2 linked regions of the Variovorax paradoxus genome follow. Each later gene encodes a partner of the first gene's protein in a complex. Links are inferred from orthologs where the notes say so. Each region holds a gene or a part of one and is shown on either strand. Other genes may lie near its edges.

Region 1 (3,228 bases):
AGCTTGGTTTTCTGGTCGGCCGCGGCAACGCACTCGGCGAGCCGATTGCCATCGGCGAGGCCGAAGAGCATCTGTTCGGCGTGACGCTGCTCAACGACTGGTCGGCGCGAGACCTGCAGGCCTGGGAATACCAGCCGCTCGGCCCCTTCCTCGCGAAGAACTTCGCGAGCACGCTATCGCCGTGGATCGTGACGATGGAAGCGCTGGCGCCGTTCCGCGCCAGGTTCGAGCGGCCCGCGGGAGACCCGCAACCGCTGCCTTACCTCGATGCGCCCTCGAACCGCGAAAGCGGCGCGCTCGACATCACGCTCGAAGTGCTGCTGCAGACCGCGAAGATGCGCGCCGCAGGTGAAGCGCCCACACGGCTCACGCGCGGCAACACCACCGAAGCCGCCTACTGGACGGCCGCGCAGCTCGTTGCACACCACACGGTGAACGGCTGCAACCTGCAGCCGGGCGACCTGCTGGGCTCCGGCACGCTCTCGGGCCCCAAGCCCGACGAAGCCGGCTCGCTGATGGAGCTGACGCTCGGCGGCAAGCAGCCGATCACGCTGCCCAATGGCGAGAAACGCACGTTCCTTGAAGACGGCGACACGCTGGTCATGCGCGGCTACTGCGAGCGGGAGGGTGCGGTGCGAATCGGGCTGGGTGAAGTCAGCGGCACGGTGGCAGCGGCTTAGGGTGTTGTCCCCTCTCCCTCTGGGAGAGGAGAAAAACCGTCAGGGCGCGGTGGCAGCAGTGCCAGCCACTGGCCAAGCCACTTCACTCGCCACGCGCGGCTTGCCGATCGGGGCGCCGGCCTTGCCGATCCTGATGGCAGCCATGTCGGCCTCGCTCGGGTACTGGTCCATCAACACGTAGTCGAACACGCGGCGCGCAATGGGTGCCGCGGCGCCCGCGCCCCAACCGGCGTTCTCGACGATCACTGCCAGGGCGATCTTCGGGTTGTTGACAGGCGCAAACGCCATGAACAGCGCGTGATCGCGCTGGTGCTCTTCGAGCGCGCGGGCGTTGTACTTGGTGTTCTGCGCCTGGGTCACGGCCTGCGCCGTACCCGTCTTGCCGGCCGCCTGGTAGCCCGCGCCGGCGAACACCCCGCGCGCGGTTCCGCTGGTGACCACGCTGGTCAGTCCTTCGCGGATCACCGCGATGTTGGCCGGCGTATAGCCGAGGTTCTCCGCGGGCGGTTGCGGCAGCGGGGCCACTTCGCCGCTAACCGTGTTGCGCGTGGCGAGAGCAACGTGCGGCTTGCGCTTCATGCCGCCGTCGGCCACGATGGCCGTGGCCTGCGCGAGCTGCAGCATGGTGAAGGTGTTGTAGCCCTGGCCAATGCCCAGCGAAATGGTTTCGCCCGCGTACCACTTCTTCTGCTCGGGCCGCTTGTATGCGTTGCGTTTCCACTCGGTGCTGGGCAGCACGCCGCGCACCTCGCCGCCCAGGTCGATGCCGGTGATCTGGCCGAAACCCAGCGGCTTCATGAAGTCGTGGATCAGGTCCACGCCCATCTCGTTGGCCAGCGAGTAGTAATAGATGTTGCTCGACAGCTGGATCGAGCGCCGCATGTCGACGCCGCCGATGTTGCCTTCGGGGCTGCCGAAGCGGTGGCCGCCAAAGTTGAAATACCCGGGGTCGTTCACTACCACGTTCGGGCCGCGCTTGCCGGTTTGCAATGCAGCCAGCGCCATGAAGGGCTTGTAGGTCGAGCCGGGCGGATAGGTGCCACGCAGCGCCCGGTTGAGCAGCGGCTTGTCGAGCGATTCGCTGAGCTCTTTCCAGCTTTCGGTGTCGATGCCTTCGACGAAGAGGTTGGGGTCGAAGGTCGGCTTGCTCACGAAGGCCAGCACCTCGCCGGTCTTGGGGTCGATGGCCACCAGCGCGCCGCGGCGGTCGCCGAACATGTCTTCGACCAGCTTCTGCAGCTTGATGTCGAGCGACAGCATCACGGTGTTGCCTGGCGTGGCCGGATGGCTCGCAAGCCGGCGCACCGCGCGGCCGCCGGCCGAGGTTTCCATCTGCTCGACGCCGGTATGGCCGTGCAGTGTTTTTTCGTAGCTTTGCTCGATGCCGAGCTTGCCGATGTAGTCGGTGCCCTTGTAGTTGGCCTGGTCTTCCTCGGCCCAGTCTTCCATCGCGGTCTTCTCGCGCTGGTTGATGCGGCCGATGTAGCCGAGCACGTGCGAGGCGACCTCGCCATGCGGATAGTTGCGGAACAGCCGCGCCTTGATTTCCACGCCCGGGAAGCGGTAGCGCTGCGCCGCGAAACGGGCCACTTCTTCGTCGTTCAGGCGGGTGCGGATCGGAATGGAGTCGAAGCTGCGAGAGTCTTCGCGCAGGCGCTTGAAGCGGCGGCGGTCGCGCGGCGAAACCTCGAGCACCTGGGTCAGCGCGTCGATGGTCTCTTCGACGTCGCCCACCTTGGAAGGCGTGATCTCCAGCGTGTAGGCGGAGTAGTTGGAGGCCAGCACGATGCCGTTGCGGTCGAGGATGAGCCCGCGGTTCGGCACCACCGGCACGATGGCCGTACGGTTGCTCTCGGCCTGCTCGGCGAGGTCGTCATGCCGCACCACCTGCAGGTAGAACAGCCGCGAGCCCAGCAGCCCGAAGGCGAAGAGCACCACCATGCCGATCACGATCACGCGGCGCTTGAAGCGCGCGAGGTCGGCGGCAACGTTGCGGATTTCGGTCATGGCGGCGTGAGCTTAGGCGCGTGCAAGTGCGTTGGCAAATGCATAGGAAGGTGGACTGCCCGGCTTAGAGCGGGCGGTTCTCGTCGGGTTCCGGCGTGCGGCGCTGGGGCGCCAGCAGCAGCGCCGTTGCCAACGGCCACAGCGCGGCCTCGATGACCGGGGAGGCCAGCACCCACCAGCCCGGAAAAATGCCGCCGCCGATCATGCGCGTCACCACCTCGATGAATTGCGAGAGCGCAAAAAGCGGCAGCACCTGCAGCGCCTGCGAAGCCACCGGGTACCAGAGCAGGCGCCGGTGAATGGTGATCGCGAAGAAGCCCAGCGTGGTGTAGGACAGCGCATGCTGGCCCAGCATGGACGCCTGGTGCACGTCCATGCACAGCCCGAAGACGAAGGCCGCGCCAATGCCTACGCGCATCGGCTGGTGCACGCCCCAGAACACGATGGCCAGCGCGAGCAGGTCGGGCATCCAGGCGGCGCGCCCAATCGGAATCATGTTGATGAGCAGCGCCACCACCAGACTCGACCACATGAAAAGCGG
Region 2 (3,252 bases), 650 kb from region 1 along the record:
CTTCGTGGTGGCGACTGTGCGGCGGCCCAACCTGGGGCGCCTGCTGGTGGCGGCCGCCGCGCTGGCAACGCTGGGGTTCGGCATCCGGGACTGGCTGGTGATCCGCCTGAGCGATGCCTACGGCGAAACCACCTGGGTGCGCTATTCCTCCGTGTTCTTCGGTATTGCGCTGCTGCTGATCGTGCTGCGGCGCTTCCGCGCCGCCAGCATCGAAGCGCGCGGCTCGGTGGCGGCACTCGCCCAGCGGGTGGCGCAGCGCGAACGCGAGCTCGCATCGACCTTCGCGGCGCTGGAGCAGGTGGCGCGCGACCAGGCCCGAACCCATGAGCGCGAACGCATCCTGCGCGACATGCACGACGGCGTGGGCTCGCACATCAGCTCGGCCATCCGGCAGCTGCAGTCGGGCCAGGCCAGCTCCGAGGAACTGCTGCGCACACTGCGCGACTCCCTCGACCAGCTCAAGCTCTCGATCGACTCCATCCACCTGCCGCCGGGCGACGTGGGCGCGCTGCTGGCGGCGCTGCGCTACCGGCTGGAACCGCGCCTGGCGGCCGCGGGCATCCAGCTGGAGTGGGGCGTGGAAGAGGTGCCGACGGTAAAGGGGCTCGACGCGCAAGGCATGCGGCAATTGCAGTTCCTGCTGTTCGAGGCGGTTTCCAACGTGATGCAGCACGCCCAGGCAAAGACGCTGCGGATCGAGTCGCAAGCGCAGGCCGGAAGGGTGCAGTTGCGTGTGATCGACGACGGCCGGGGTTTCGACGCGTCCCAGGTGCCGCGGGCACTCACGGAGCGCGCCGGCGCAGTCGGCGCCCGGCTGGCGGTCGAAAGCCGACCGGGACGCACGGTCGTTCAGTTCGAATTCGACTGACGGGGCGTGCCGGGCGCGGATAATCCAGCCCATGTCCGCCGTGTTCAATCAGCCCTCCCTGGCGCGCCGCGTCGCGCCCATCTTCCAGGGGTTCGACGGCTTTCTGGCTTTCGCCGTGCTGTTGCTGGCCTTCGCCGGGTTGCTGACCATGTATTCGTCGGGCTACGACCACGGCTCGCGTTTTTCCGACCATGGCCGCAACATGCTGCTGGCGGGCTTCATCATGTTCGTGGTGGCCCAGGTGCCGCCGCAGCGGCTGATGATGTTTGCGGTGCCGGTGTATGTGACCGGGGTGGCGCTGTTGATTGCGGTTGCGCTCTTCGGAATCACGAAGAAGGGGGCCACGCGCTGGATCAACCTCGGCGTGGTGATCCAGCCGAGCGAAATCTTGAAAATTGCGATGCCGCTGATGCTGGCCTGGTGGTTCCAGCGCCGCGAGGGCCAGTTGCGGCCGCTCGATTTCGTGGTGGCTACGGTGCTGCTGGCCATTCCGGTCGGGCTCATCATGAAGCAGCCCGACCTGGGCACTTCGCTGCTGGTGCTCGCTGCCGGCCTCGCGGTGATCTTTTTTGCCGGGCTGCCGTGGAAGCTCATCGTGCCGCCGGTGGTGATCGGCGCCGTGGCAATCACGCTGATCGTGAGCTTCGAGTCGCGGCTGTGCGCGGAGGGCGTCGACTGGCGGGTGCTGCATGACTACCAGAAGCAGCGCGTGTGCACGCTGCTCGACCCGAGCAAGGATCCGCTGGGCAAGGGGTTCCACATCATCCAGGGGATGATCGCCATTGGTTCGGGCGGCGTGGGCGGCAAGGGGTTCATGCAGGGCACGCAGACGCATCTCGAATTCATTCCCGAGCGCACCACCGACTTCATCTTTGCCGCTTATTCCGAGGAATTCGGCCTGGTGGGCAATTTGGCCCTGATTGCGGCTTTCATCCTGTTGATCTTCCGCGGGCTGGCCATTGCGACCAACGCCACCACGCTGTTCTCTCGGCTCCTGGCCGGGGCGGTAACGATGATTTTCTTCACCTACGCCTTCGTCAACATGGGCATGGTGAGCGGCATCCTGCCGGTGGTGGGCGTGCCGCTGCCGTTCATCAGCTACGGCGGTACCGCCATGGTCACGCTGGGGCTGGGGCTTGGCATTCTGATGTCGATCGCCCGGGCCAGGAAGCTCTCCCAAAACTAGGCGCGCAGCCTTGGCCCCGGTTGGGGCAAGGCGAAGCGCCGCCGGGCGCGCGCGGCAAGGGGGCGAGCCCTAGAATCCACTTCATGATCTCTCGCGAACCCACCATCGAGCGCCTTGCCACGGCGCAACAGCTCCTGCTCACGCCGTTCGGCCTCGACGAATCGCACCTGAGCAAGGCCCTGGCCGAGATCACCGCCCACAAGGTGGACGATGCCGACTTGTACTTCCAGTACACGCGCAGCGAGGGCTGGAGCCTCGAGGAAGGCATCGTCAAGACCGGCAGCTTCAGCATCGACCAGGGTGTCGGCGTGCGCGCGGTCAGCGGCGAGAAGACCGCCTTCGCCTATTCAGACGATATTTCCGAGGCGTCGCTGCTCGATGCGGCCCGCACGGTCCGCTCGATTTCTTCCGCCGGCCGCACCGGCCGCGTGAAGACGCCGGCGCGCAAGATTGCGTCGAGCCGTTCGCTCTACAACGGCGTCGATCCCATTTCGACGCTCGATAGCGCGGCCAAGGTCCAACTGCTCGAGCGGGTCGAAAAGCTCGCACGCTCGCGCGATCCGCGCGTGGCGCAGGTCATGGCCGGTTTGGCGAGCGAGTACGACGTGGTGCTGGTGGCGCGCGCCGACGGCACGCTGGCAGCCGACGTACGGCCGCTGGTGCGCCTGTCGGTGACCGTGATCGCCGAGCAGAACGGCCGCCGCGAGGTTGGCTCCGGCGGCGGTGGCGGGCGCTTCGGGCTGGCCTATTTCACCGACGAGCAGATGGCCGAATACGTCGACCAAGCCGTGAAGGCTGCGCTGACCAACCTCGACGCCCGTCCGGCGCCCGCTGGCGAGATGACGGTCGTGCTCGGCTCCGGCTGGCCCGGCATCCTGCTGCACGAGGCCATCGGCCACGGGCTGGAAGGCGATTTCAACCGCAAGGGCTCGAGCGCATTCTCGGGCCGCATCGGCCAGCGCGTGGCGGCCAAGGGCGTGACGGTGCTGGACGACGGCACCATTGCCGACCGCCGCGGCTCGCTCAACGTGGACGACGAGGGCAATGCGAGCCAGCGCAACGTGCTCATCGAAGACGGCATCCTCAAGGGCTACATCCAGGATTCGCTCAACGCGCGCCTCATGAAGGTCAAGCCCACCGGCAACGGCCGGCGCGAGAGCTATGCCCACGTGCCGATGCCGCGCATGACCAACACCTA

What was found.
Region 2: the proteins of mrdA (region 1) and rodA are in contact, whole or in part, in a crystal structure (PDB 6PL5), measured with the Thermus thermophilus proteins. The link is inferred for Variovorax paradoxus from one-to-one orthologs. Residues at the interface, in WP_223903432.1 of Thermus thermophilus: Arg4, Ile5, His6, Leu8, Ala9, Phe12, Ala15, Leu16, Leu19, Gly20, Arg22, Ala23, Trp24, Leu26, Gln27, Val28, Tyr31, Tyr34, Leu36, Leu43, Thr45, Asp47, Lys156, Gln157, Gly158, Ser160, Val184, Leu201, Glu202; in WP_223903423.1 of Thermus thermophilus: Phe161, Val165, Phe168, Val169, Leu172, Pro198, Tyr199, Glu202, Tyr211, Arg212, Asp213, Gln220, Val221, Gln223, Ser224, Ile226, Ala227, Ile228, Gly229, Ser230, Gly266, Phe267, Val270, Leu274, Tyr277, Gly278, Leu281, Phe285, Leu289, Arg297.

Annotation. Positions count from the first base shown.
Region 1 is NZ_CP046622.1:313,087-316,314, reverse strand. Bases 204-3,120 are described here. They hold mrdA (penicillin-binding protein 2), read right to left. Parts: upstream 2,688-3,120; coding sequence 720-2,687; downstream 204-719. Other genes in these bases: mreD (rod shape-determining protein MreD), read right to left, coding at 2,752-3,120; fahA (fumarylacetoacetase), read left to right, coding at 204-680. Also shown: more of fahA, read left to right, coding at 1-203; more of mreD, read right to left, coding at 3,121-3,228. UniProt on the Escherichia coli protein: Catalyzes cross-linking of the peptidoglycan cell wall. Responsible for the determination of the rod shape of the cell. Is probably required for lateral peptidoglycan synthesis and maintenance of the correct diameter during lateral and centripetal growth.
Region 2 is NZ_CP046622.1:960,963-964,214, forward strand. Bases 36-2,976 are described here. They hold rodA (rod shape-determining protein RodA), read left to right. Parts: upstream 36-899; coding sequence 900-2,054; downstream 2,055-2,976. Other genes in these bases: GOQ09_RS04445 (sensor histidine kinase), read left to right, coding at 36-868; tldD (metalloprotease TldD), read left to right, coding at 2,138-2,976. In the rest of the region: more of GOQ09_RS04445, read left to right, coding at 1-35; more of tldD, read left to right, coding at 2,977-3,252. UniProt on the Escherichia coli protein: Peptidoglycan polymerase that is essential for cell wall elongation. Also required for the maintenance of the rod cell shape. Functions probably in conjunction with the penicillin-binding protein 2 (mrdA).